2 regions of the Nocardioides exalbidus genome follow, and region 2 is predicted to be linked to the other one. Evidence: predicted binding sites of a transcription regulator. Region 2 holds the regulator's gene; the other holds the start of a gene.
What was found. The regulator LexA, encoded in region 2, represses DNA repair genes until DNA is damaged. The targets are predictions, from matches to a motif close to TCGAACANNTGTTCGA.
Positions count from the first base shown of each region.

Region 1: a site for LexA is predicted at 3,630-3,645, ahead of BLV76_RS10285 (HNH endonuclease signature motif containing protein). Genes of this name have one in related genera too.

Region 1 covers NZ_FNRT01000002.1:2,077,681-2,083,841, forward strand. The annotation lists gene BLV76_RS10265 (DNA glycosylase AlkZ-like family protein) at 1-27, shown strand, start outside; gene BLV76_RS10270 (GNAT family N-acetyltransferase) at 14-1,270, opposite strand; gene BLV76_RS10275 (1,4-dihydroxy-2-naphthoate polyprenyltransferase) at 1,312-2,202, opposite strand; gene BLV76_RS10280 (MFS transporter) at 2,186-3,541, opposite strand; gene BLV76_RS10285 (HNH endonuclease signature motif containing protein) at 3,710-5,215, shown strand; gene BLV76_RS10290 (hypothetical protein) at 5,266-6,161, opposite strand, start outside.
Region 2 covers NZ_FNRT01000002.1:614,950-621,110, forward strand. The annotation lists gene BLV76_RS03300 (hypothetical protein) at 1-154, shown strand, start outside; gene BLV76_RS03305 (hypothetical protein) at 182-676, opposite strand; gene BLV76_RS03310 (hypothetical protein) at 958-1,470, opposite strand; gene BLV76_RS03315 (LysM peptidoglycan-binding domain-containing protein) at 1,655-2,014, opposite strand; gene lexA (transcriptional repressor LexA) at 2,326-3,048, shown strand; gene BLV76_RS03325 (NAD(P)/FAD-dependent oxidoreductase) at 3,167-4,384, shown strand; gene BLV76_RS03330 (sulfotransferase family 2 domain-containing protein) at 4,453-5,175, shown strand; gene BLV76_RS22765 (DivIVA domain-containing protein) at 5,175-5,660, shown strand; gene BLV76_RS03340 (ATP-dependent DNA helicase) at 5,642-6,161, opposite strand, start outside.

The DNA.
Region 1 (6,161 bases), 1.5 Mb from region 2:
CGCGACCTGTCGCTCAGAACCCCGTGAGGTTGTAGGGCTCGTCCTCGAGGTCGGCGACGGCACCGAGGCGTCGTACGGCGTCGGGGGTGGCGGCCAGCCGACCCGCGCGGTGCAGCTGCCGGACCGGTACGCCGGCGGCGTACAGGCTGCCGAGCGTCTCGGCGCTCATCGTCACCTCGGGCTCGTCGTCGGTGGTTGCCACCTCGGCGACGCCGTCGCGGGTCGTCACGCGGAAGCGGCCGGCGGCGTGGCCCTGGGGGTCGTCGACCTCGAGGACGAGGGAGTCGTCGGCGCCCCACGGCCGGGCCGCGAGCGCGCGCGGGACGTCGAGCACGCGGAGCCAGAGGAAGTGGCGGCTCGCCGTCAGCTTGAGCCGGTCGATGTCCACCAGCGCCCAGCGCAGCGGGTCGTCGGGGTGGGCGAGGTTGAAGGTCACCTTCTGTGCCCGGTCCGTGTGGGCCAGGAAGGACCACAGGCCGAGCTGCGCGGTCGGGTCGAGGGCGATCATCTCGGCGACCTTCAGGGTGTAGTCCTCGCCCCACGAGTAGATGACGAAGCCGTCGACGGTGCCGCCGTCGTCGAGGTGGACGGCCGCACGGATCTTCGTGTTGGGGGCACCCGTGTCGAAGTCGAACGCGCCGGTGTGGATGTCCGCGTAGGCCGCCGGCCACTCGACCGACCCGCGCTGGCGGGCGTGGAAGGCGTCGAAGACGGCCTTGACGTGGGGCCAGGCGTCGGCCGGCTCCACCATCTCGACCCGTCCGCGGTCGTCGTGGGGCCGCAGGGCGAACCCGGGCGAGGTGTCGAGCTCGATCGTCTGGTTGAACGTCGCCGGGCCGAAGCCCCAGCGGCCGTAGATCTCGGCCTCCGACGCGGTCAGCGCCGCCAGCGGGACACCCTGCGCCACGGCGTCGGCGAGGTCGTCCTCGAGGAGGCGTCGCAGCAGCCCCTGGCGGCGGTGCGTCGAGCTGGTCGTGACGTCGGTGATCATCCGCAGCGGGAGCAGCTCGAGACCGGCGTTGAGCGTCTTGTCGAAGCTGGCGTAGGTCGCCACGGGCATGGGACCGGAGCCGAACTCACCCGGCGGCAGCCAAGCGCCGGTGACCCTGGCCCGGTCGGTCCGGTAGTGGGCCGTCCAGCGCGTGACGACCTCGTCGTCGGGACGCGGCTCGCGGAAGCCGCGCAGGGTCGCACCGATCCAGCCGCGGCGTCGCGCCACCGCCTCCTCGGAGTCGTCGAGGAAGTCGAGCGTCGCGAAGTCGTAGTCCACGTCCGCACGGTAGCCAGCGGCGTCGCCGCCGGGCGACGCATTTAGCCGCGCACGAGGAGGGGCACCGCCACGAGGACCGACCAGGCCAGCTCGGAGGCGCCCGTGGCCGCGAGGACCGGGATGAGCGCGGGACCCTGCGCGCCACCCAGCACGGCCCGCGTCGGAGCGATCGCACGGCCGAGGAAGACCAGGCCGAGGAGCACCCACCACGTCGTCGCCGCAGCGATCGCGACGACCGCCGCGGCCGCGACGAGCACGAGGAAGGCGTAGAGGTAGCGGGTGCGCTCGTCACCGAGCCGGACGGCGAGCGTGCGCTTGCCGGCCACCGTGTCGGTGGGGATGTCGCGCAGGTTGTTGGCGACGAGGATCGCGCACGCGAGCGAGCCGATGCCGACGCCGGCGTAGAGGGCCGGCCACTCCCAGGTCTGCGTCAGCACGAACGTCGTACCGATCACCGCGACGAGGCCGAAGAAGACGAAGACCATGACCTCGCCGAGGCCGAGGTAGCCGTAGGGCGTCTTGCCGCCGGTGTAGAACCAGGCGGCGACGACGCACACCAGCCCGACGGCGACCAGCCACCACGCCGTGGTGGCGGCGAGCACCAGGCCGGCCACGCCCGCCACACCGAAGGCGGCGAAGGCAGCCGTCTTCACGGCCTGCGGGGTCGCCGTGCCGGACCCGACGAGCCGCATCGGGCCCACGCGGTCGGCGTCGGTGCCGCGGATGCCGTCGGAGTAGTCGTTGGCGTAGTTCACGCCGACCTGCAGCGCCAGGCTCACGACGAGGGCGAGCAGCGCCTTCCACCAGGCGAGATCACCGAGCGGCGCGCCGTCGACGTACGCAGCCACGCCGGTGCCGGCGAGCACGGGGGCGACGGCGGCGGGAAGGGTGCGCGGCCGGGCGCCGGCGAGCCAGTCAGCGGGTGAGGTCACCGGTGGATTCTGGCAGGGCGGGCTCGGGTTCGAGCATCGAGGGAGGTCCGGCGGCGACGACCTCCTCGGGGTCCGGCTTGTCGGCCCGGGCGTCGGCGAGGACGTCGGCCGGGACGTTGCGCTCGAGGAACCGGCGGCCGGCGTGCGCGGCGTAGTGGAGGCCCACCGCGCCCGACGTCACGATCGCGGCGATGGTGAGCCAGCCGTAGGCGCCCCAGTGCATCGCCAGGAAGCCGTAGACCGCAGGCGCCCAGAAGCGGCCGAGCGTGCTGCCGAGCTCGGAGACGCCCTGGTAGTCGCCGCGGCGTCGCGGGTCCATCAGCTCGGCCTCGAAGGTCCAGCCCGAGGCGGACAGGAAGAGCTCGGCCCAGGTGAGCACGACGTGGCCGAGGAAGAACATCACGATGGTGACCCAGCCGACGGTCTCGTGCGTGGCGAGCGTGATCAGGCAGGTGAGCACGAAGAAGACGGTGGAGAGGCGTACGGCTCGCAGCGCGGTGTCGACGTCGTGGATGCCCCGCGAGGCGAGCCGGGGGAGCACGATGCACATCACGGTGTGGGCTGCGAAGAGCACCGCCACCAGGACCTTCGGGGCATCGGTCTCGGTCACCAGCCAGACCGGGATCACCGTGTGCAGCAGCACCTGGTTGGTCCACATGATCCCGATGAAGAAGGTGGCTGCGATCCAGCTCCGGTTGCGGATCGCAGGGATGCCCTCGGGCTTGGCCCGCGGCTCGTCGCCACGGACGTCGTGCGTGGCATCGGGCAGTCGCAGGATGGCTGCGCTGTTGGCGACGTAGAGGATCGCGGTCAGGACGGGCGCCCACCGCAGCACGTCGGTGCCGAACGCGATCGCGCCGGCCCCGAGGAAGGCGCCGAGGCTGAAGCCGACGTTGAGCGCGGAGTACATGTAGGCCCGCGACTCGACCCGCTCGGACGGAGGCAGCACGTCGATGACGTACGCACCGTGCGCGGCGCCCCCGAGCGTGCCGGCCACCTCCATCACGACGGCGAGCGCGATGTATTCGGGGAAGCTGTCGATGAAGGGCCACGCCAGGAACAGCAGGCCCTGGACGATGGCGCTGAGCGACCACATCCGCTTGGGCCCGAAGTGGTCGACGAGCTTGCCGCTGGGCACCGCCACGATGAAGCTGGCGACCGCCGCCACCGTGAGCCCGATGCCGACCTCGGCTAGCGAGAGGCCGACCACCATGGTGAAGAACACCGCGGAGCCCGCCAGGAAGGTGCCCTCGCCCGACGCGAACAGCAGCGACTGGGTCGAGAGCCGACGGGCGAGGAGCGACGGCGGGGTGGCGTAGCGGATCAGTGCGGCGAACATCGAGGGACATTCTCACCGGTCTGGCGGGCGACGTCGCGCGAATTGATGCCGGGACCTGGGTCGAGATCCCTCGAGGCAGTCCGGCGAATCGATCACTTGATCGAATGTCGCAGATTCTCACATGGTTTCTGCAGGTCAGGTGTCGGCGGGCTCTGGGACAATGGATTCATGTCCATCACCAGTCTGGCTCCGCTCGCCGGCACGGCCTTGTCCCGTGCGGCGCTGGACCGGGCTGCTGCGGCGATCGGTGCGCGACGGCGGGCGGAGGTCGAGGTGCTGGAGTCCGCCCTCGCGTGGGCCCACGCCCACGTCGTGACCGACCTCGCCGACTCGGCGGGCTGGCGCTCGGAGACGATCCACGCACCCGGCAGCCGGGCTGCGCTGTTCGGCGAGCGGCCGCTGCCCATCGCGGGTCCGGGCGCGCCGCTGGTGGCGGAGTTCGCGGTCGTGGAGCTGGCCGCCGCACTGGAGCTGTCCCACGAGGCGACCTTTGTGCTGCTGGGCGACGTCCTCGACCTGGCCCACCGCCTGCCCCGGTTGTGGGCGCTCGTTCGGTCGCAGGCGGTGCCGGTGCGGCTCGGTCGCGAGGCTGCGCGGGAGTCGCGCGACCTGACCCCGGACGCGGCGCGGCACGCGGACCGGCTGCTCGCCTGGCAGCCCCGCCGGCTGAATCCCCACCGGGTCGGGGTCCTGGTCCACGAGGCGAGGTTGTACGCCGACCCGGACCGCGCGATCGCCGACCACGACGCAGCGCTGGCCCGCCGGCGCGTCGAGGTCCACCACGAGGAAGGCGCACTCGGCGTCAGCGAGGTGTTCATGAGCCTCGACACCGGTGACGCGATCGCGTTCGACCACACCGTGTCCGCGATGGCGACCACGATGAAGGCGCTGGGCCACGGTGGTGACCTCGGCGCTCGCCGCGCCCACGCCGTCGGGCTCCTCGCCGACCCCCAGCAGGCCCTCCACCTCCTCGCTGCGGCAGGCGGCCTCGACGACGATGACCCGAGGACCTGCGTCGCCGACGATGCCGCCCACGCCACCCCGTCACCGTTCCGCCGGCCGACACCTCCCGGCGGCGCCGGCGACGTGGCAGGCGCGGCCACGGGCGAGAGAGGGGGTGCGGCGGGTCAGGTGAGGCTGGTCGTCCACGTCACCGACCGTCACCTCCTCGCCCCAGCGAGCGCTGACCGGTTCGGCGTGGCCCGGTGCCCGCAGCTCGGCCCGATGCTCATCGGTCGGCTCCGCACGTGGCTCCTCACCGCCGGCACCGTGATCATCGAGCCCGTGGTCGACCTCGATCCCGCCGCACACCCGCCGGTTGATCGCCACGACCCACCCGCCCGGATGGCAGCCATGGTCCGCCACCGCGACCAGACGTGCGTCTTCCCTGCCTGCACCCGCCCGTCCGCGCAGGCCGACCTCGACCACATCGACGCCTACGTCCCGATCAGTGGCGACACCGGCGCAGGGCCGCCCGGCCAGACCCGGCCCGACAATCTCGCGCCCCTGTGCCGTCGGCACCACCGCGCCAAGACCTTCGGCACCTTCACCTACCGGCGCCGTGACGACGGGGCGTACGAGTGGACCCTGCCGTCCGGACGCGTCGTCACCACCGACCCGCCCAGGCCGAGACCGCTCCCGCCCGAGCACCGGCAACCACCCCGCAGACCCTGACCGCCCCACTGCCCGACACCACCCGGTGATCGGGCCACGGGCGCGCGCAGTCAGGGCTGGGTGTTCGAGTCGAAGTCAGGCGAGGGGAGTGACCCCGTCCGCGGCGGCGCCAGGCTCGCGCCGTCCTGAGAGGAGTAGTCGGTCGAGACGAGCGAAGTGCTCACATCCGGATCGACTTCTGGCGACTCCGACATCGCGGCGGGTCGGAGCTTGGGCGGCGCCGCGGACCACGCACGCAGTGATTCGAGGACGTCTCGGTAGAAGCCGTCGACCGACAGCAAGACTGAATCGATGAACGACCCACGCCCACGCCCTCGTTTGGTACCGAGTGTTGTGGTCGTCGCGAGCCGAAAGGTCCTGATCTCCTTCGCCGCATCGTGGATCAAGGTCGACGGCTCATCACGCACGACCGACAACAGCTCGGCGGCTTGCGAGCCCCTCGCGTGTGCCACGAAGGTCTCGACGCGGGTCGAGTCTGGGGCGGCCTTGAGCTGACGGACCAGCCAGTTCACCCTGGTGGTGGGTCGGCCCTCACGCGGCGCGTCCACGTCGACGTGGCATGTCACTCGTCCGGATCGGAGATCGGCCGTGACGACGAGGTCGCCAACTGTGTTGGGGATGCGGATTGCACCGGAGAGCTCTCCGGTCGCGCACAGGGCCTGCGCCAGACCCTGAGCGCGGATCGAAGGATCGGCAGTCTCCTTGCGGGAGAGAACTGGTACGACCTCGGTGCCGAGCTGACGTCCGAGCTGGAGGTTGGCAAAGCGCAGTAGTGCGTCGAATCGCGCCACCACTTCTGCGATGCCCTTGTCGGTCGAGCGCAGCGTTCCCGCCGACACCTGGTCGCGCACACCGACCCACGCCTCACCCATGTCATCGAACTCCAAGGCGCCGGACTTCCGGTGTTCGAGGTATCGGATCAGTTCTCCGAGGATCCATGCTTGGT
Region 2 (6,161 bases):
CTTCATGGCCCTCGCCTGCCTCGGCGCGATCGCGTGCCTCTTCGTGGGGCTGCTGCTGGTCGCCCGGATGATGCGGGCCCTGGGGGTCACCTCGGCCCCCGACTCCCCCGCTCCTGCTCCTCGGCCGGTCGGCGGGAAGCGCGCGGCTCGCTAGCGCGGCGTCCGCTCGAGGACGTCGCGCTCAGCGGATGACGAGCTGGGGCAGCGCCTCGACGACCCGGAGGTCCGAGCCGGCGCCGGCGACGGTGAGCGCGTCCGGGATCGACTGCCAGTCGCCGTCGCCGATCCGGAACTGGCCCGCGTACGTGGTGTCGACGCTGACCACGACGTCGCCGGTCGCCAGGTAGACGTGGGTGACGTCGAGATTCGGGTGCGGGCGACCCGGGTTGGTCGTCGCCGTGCTCTGACCGTCGCCGAACTTGAAGGTGTACGACGGCATCGCACGGATCTCGACGCGGCGACCGGCCAGCGTGACGGTCCGCGTGCTGACCTGGTCGTTGGTCGTGTAGAAGTTCGTCTCGAGGTTGACCAGTGTCTTGCCGCCGGGCGGTTGGACGACGAGCTCGGACGAGGGCCACGTCAGGCGCTTGAACTCGCGGATAGCAAGCTCGGCGATGTTGACCTCCTCCACTTGGCTCTCGGGTACGCAGACGTCGCCGACGTCGGTGCCATCCATGTAGACGTCGTGGACGAAGCCCTCCTCCCCGTTCTCGAGACACTCGACGTGCTCAGCGCAGATGCCGCCATTGCTGCACTGGATCGTGACGACCCACGTGTGCCCATCTCCGGAGCCGGAACTCGAGCTGTAGTCGGCATACGTCCACTGGCATTCGGCATCTGCCTGTTCCCACCCAACGGTGATGCATGGCGATGGCTCGGCAGAAGCTGGACTCGAAACAGCTGGAGTGATGAGCAGGGCAGCCACCAGCACGAGGGCTCGGAGTGCATGAAAGGGCTTCACAGGATTCCAAAGTGGGTCACGACCCAATTGCCCGATGCCTTGCCAAGCGTGACTCTCAGCGTGGTGCGCCCTCCCGGCAGGGTTTCCGGGGCCTCACCCGGTCGCGAGATGACCGTGTCGGGTAGATCTTTCGTGAGGTTGAAGGTGGGAGGCGTCTTGCCGAGTTGCTTGATGCTCACGATGGTCGAACCGGCGAACTCGGCGCTTCCACCGGCGGCGTACACCTCGCTCACGTTGTCGACGAACGCCTGACAAGGCGAGCACTTTGGCGTCATGGCGTCGTACTCGGCGGTGTCCCCAGTCACCTGCATCTCGTCGCCCGCCTTCACCCAGCGCCGGATGAACTCCTCCGCGCTCTCGGCCTCAGGCGTCTCGGTCTCCGTCGGCTCATCCGTGGGCGTCGAGGTCGACGTCTCCGGCATCTTCGGCTTGGGCTCGGGGTCGTCGGAGCACCCGGCGAGGAGCAGGGGTGCGACCAGGGCGAGCGCGAGGGCGCGGCGTACGTGCATCGAGTGGGCCTTCCCGAGAGCGTTGAACGCAGTCAAGTTACCCATGACGGAGCGTCTCGAACCAGTGCGTCGGCAAAGCCTGTGGACAAACCGAAATGCGCCGAGGGGCGGGCACATGGCCCGCCCCTCGCCTTCCCCTTGGTCCACCAGCCGGGGTCGAAGCGGCTGATGGAGGCCTCTGCGCCTACTCGGTGACGACCGGGACGCGGAGCTTCTGGCCAGCCGTGAGGCTGGCGGAGTCGAGGGCGTTGAGCCGCTCGATCTGGGTCATCATCCCGCGGACGTCACCTTCGGTGGCGATGTCGCTGGCGATGCCCCAGAGGGTGTCGCCGGGGGCGACCTGGACGACCTCGGTCGGCACGGGCTGGCCGGCCGAGTCGGTGCCGACGGCACCGCCGGCCAGCATGATCGCCACGCCGAGGACGAGGAAGAGCGACGTCAGGAAGACGACGAGCCGGCCACGTCGCGTCAGCCGCACGGTCGAACGCGGGCGAGCGGTGGCGGGGCTGGCGGTGAAGACCGGAGAAAGGCTGAGGGTGCTCATGGTGTGGCCTCCTGGGGAAGATCAGCCGGGTGGAAGTTGTCGGAGGAATGTCTAGCGACAGCCACCGACAGTGGGTGGTTGTCGATCAGACGTTCGATCGAACAGGTGTACGACGTTAGAGCACGTGTTCGAACGATGCAAGACCCCTGTTGAACAAATGTTCGGCGTGTCGCCACCGGTCTCGCGCGACACGCGGCTTCGAACAGATGTTTGATCACGCCCCTCGGTTCGGGCTACGGTGCTCGCACAGCCGGCCTGGTCCGGCAGTCGCACCACCAGCCCGTCCAGACATGCGTCGAGAGGTTCCACAGATGGCCAAGTCAGACGACAAGAACGTCATCGAGATGCCCGACGGTCCCCCGGACGCGACGGGCCTGACCCCGCGCCAGCAGCGCGTGCTCGCGACCATCAAGGACTCCATCGAGTCCAAGGGCTACCCGCCGTCGATGCGCGAGATCGGCCAGGCCGTCGGCCTGACCTCCTCCTCGAGCGTCGCCCACCAGCTGCGCGTGCTCGAGAGCAAGGGCTTCCTCAAGCGCGACCCCAACCGTCCGCGCGCCCTCGAGGTGTTCCTGCCCGAGGTGATGGCCGCCCGTCGCTCGATCTCCAGCGGCGACGAGTCGAGCGTCGACGAGACCGGCATCGGCGACGTCTCGCCGACCGCGGTCAACATCCCCGTCGTGGGCCGCATCGCCGCCGGTGGCCCGATCCTCGCCGAGGAGCAGGTCACCGACGTCTTTCCGCTGCCCAAGCAGCTCGTCGGCGACGGCACGCTCTTCCTCCTCGAGGTCTCCGGTGACTCGATGGTCGACGCGGCCATCTGCAACGGCGACTACGTCGTCATCCGCCAGGAGCAGACGGCCGAGAACGGCCAGATCGTCGCCGCGATGATCGAGGGCGAGGCCACCGTCAAGACGTTCCAGCGCAAGGACGGCCACGTCTGGCTGCTGCCGCACAACACCGCGTACGACCCGATCCCGGGTGACAACGCCACGATCCTCGGCGTTGTGACGGCGGTCCTGCGCAGCATCTGAGCTGGGTCTCGACACGGGCGCGGGGCGCCCTGCTCAACCATCGCACGGGTGGACACCTCCACGGGTGTCCACCCGTTCGTGCGTTGAAACGGCCGTATCCGCCGGACACGATGGCCAGATGAGCGCCATCAAGGAGTCGTACGACTACGTCATCGTCGGAGCAGGCGTCACCGCTGCCAGTGCAGTGAAGGGGATCCGGTCCGGGGACGGGGGCGGCACGATCGCCGTGCTCGGGTCCGAGCCCGCGAGGCCGCTCTACCGCCCGGACCTGTCCAAGGACCTCTGGCTCGACGACGACAAGACGCTCGCCGACTCCGACCTGGCCGGCGACCTCGACGAGGACGACGCGGTCGACCTGGTCACCGACACGACCGTGACGGAGATCGATCCGGGCGCGCACGTCGTACGCCTGGCTGACGGGACGTCGGTGTCCTACGGCAAGCTGCTGCTCGCCACCGGCGCCGAGCCGCGCGTGCTCGGCATCGACCCCGGCCCGCGGGTGGTCTACTACCGCACGGCCGCGGACTACGAGCGGCTGCGCGCGTTCGCCGGGGAGGGCAGCCACGTCGTGGTCGTCGGCGGTGGCTACATCGGGTCGGAGATCACCTCCGCCCTCGTGCAGAACGGCGTGACCGTCACGCTCGTGCTCGACCTCGAGGACGTGCAGGAGCAGATGTTCCCGCGCGCGCTGGCCGCGACGCTGACCAAGGCCTTCGCCGACAAGGGCGTCACGATCGTGCACGGCTCGGTCGAGGGTGGGCAGGAGGAGGACGGCGGCGTCCGGATCAGCCTCGAGGACGGCACCGACATCACTGCCGACGGCGCGGTCATCGGCGTCGGGGTGCTCCCCCGCACCGGTCTGGCGGACGCTGCGGGGCTCGAGGTCGACAACGGCATCGTCGTCGACGAGCACCTGCGCACCAGCGCCGAGGACGTGTGGGCCGCGGGCGACGTGGCGGCGTACGACGACGCGCTGCTCGGCCGTCGTCGCGTCGAGCACGTCGACCACGCCGAGAAGTCCGGTGAGGCCGCCGGCAAGGCCATGACCGGCAGCGACGAGACCTACGACTACACGCCCTTCTTCTGGTCCGACATCCTCGACCACGGCTACGAGGCCGTCGGCGAGACGAAGAGCGACCTCGACCTGGTCGAGGACTGGAAGGACGGCGAGGTCGGCACCGGCGTCGTCTACTACCTGAAGTCCGGGCACGTGCGCGGCGTGCTGCTGTGGAACGTGTGGGACAGCGTCGACCAGGCGCGCGAGCTCATCGCCGAGACCAAGGACGAGCCGGTCGCCGACCCGGAGGCGCTGCGAGGGCGGATCGCGTTCGGCTGACCGGTCGGGGTCTCGATGCGCCTCGTTCGTTCCACGCGGGGCTGCTCAACCGCCTAGGCTGAGCGGCGATGTCGCGACCTGATCCCGAGCTGTTCCGCACCCGACCCGGCAACCGGCGCCGGCTCACGCCGCCCGGTGAGGCGGAGCTCGACCGGCTCGCGACCGCCGGCGAGGAGTCCGGCTGGCTCAGCCCCCTGGCGTACAACCTCACGATCAGCCACTCGCACCGGTTCGTCTGGTACCGCGTGGCGAAGGTCGCCACGCGCACGATCCGGCACCACTGCGAGAGCAACGGCGTGGTCCTCGACGTCGACCACGCCATGCGGATCCGCTACCCGTGGGAGTCGTACGCCGACTACTTCACGTTCGCGTTCGTCCGCGACCCGCTCGACCGCTTCGTGTCGGCGTGGCACGACAAGGTCGTGGACAACAACTACTACGACTTCGACCCGGCGACGCACGCGCGGATGCAGGTGATCGAGGAGTTCGCCGCGTGGACCGCGACCCACGACCTCGGCGCGGTGCCGGGCACCGACCAGCACCTGACGCTCCAGAGCCGGATGATCGACCTCAACCGCGTCGACTTCGTCGGCCGGCTCGAGACCTTCGACCGCGACTTCGCCGAGGTGTGCGAGCGGATCGGGGCGCCGGCCGTGCCCACCGCTCCGAAGAACCAGACCGCACCCGGCGGCCGCGACCGCCAGGTGTCGGCCGAGCTGCGCGACCTCGTGGCACGGATGTACCGCCGCGACTACCAGCTCTTCGGCTACCCGACCGACGTGGAGGCATGATGACGCTCGACCGCCCGCGCTTCTCGACCACCTCGCTGCGCGAGGGCTACGACATGCAGGAGGTCGACCAGGCCATCGACCTGATCTTCGAGAACCTCGAGCTCGCCGAGCCGCGCTTCGGCGCCGAGCGGATCACTGACCTGCGCTTCACCCCGGTGCGGCTGCGCCAGGGGTACGACATCGGCGAGGTCGACACCTGGCTGGACCTCGCCGCCGCGGAGACCGCCCGACGCGCGTCAGGAGGCGCGCCGCCCGAGCAGGCGCCTCCGGTCCCCGGACCCGCGCCCGAGGCGCAGCCGCATCCGCAGGCCGCCCCGCAGCCGGTGTCGGCGCCGCAGCCGCAGGCGGCGCCCGCGCGGTCGTCGTACGAGCCGACGAGGTCGTCCGCGATCACCGAGGTGAGCTCGGGCGGACCCGCCCTCTACCTGATCCTCGTCGCGATCCTCGTCGTCGTCGGCGTGATCGCCTACGCGCTCTTCGCCTGACCCAGCCTCGACAGCGCCTGGCGCACCAGCGCCGGGTCGGTCGTCGACCACATCGGCGGCAGGGAGGCCTTGAGGAACCGTCCGTAGCGCGCCGTCTCGAGGCGCGGGTCGAGGACGGCGACGATGCCGCGGTCGGTGGTGGTGCGGATCAGGCGTCCGGCGCCCTGCGCCATCAGCAGCGCGGCGTGGGTCGCGGCGACCTGCATGAAGCCGTTGCCACCGGCCTGGTCGGCCGCCTTCTGCCGCGCGGACATCAGCGGGTCGTCAGGGCGCGGGAAGGGGATCCGGTCGATGATCACGAGCTGGCAGGTGTCGCCCGGGACGTCGAGGCCCTGCCACAGCGACAGCGTGCCGAACAGGCAGGTGTGGGGATCCTCGACGAACTGCTTGGCGAGCTCGGGAAGCTGCGCGTCGCCCTGCGCGAGCGTGGTCAGGTGGGGCAGCCGGGCACGCACCGCCTCGGCCGCGGTCTCCGCGGCGCGTCGGGACGAGAACAGCCCG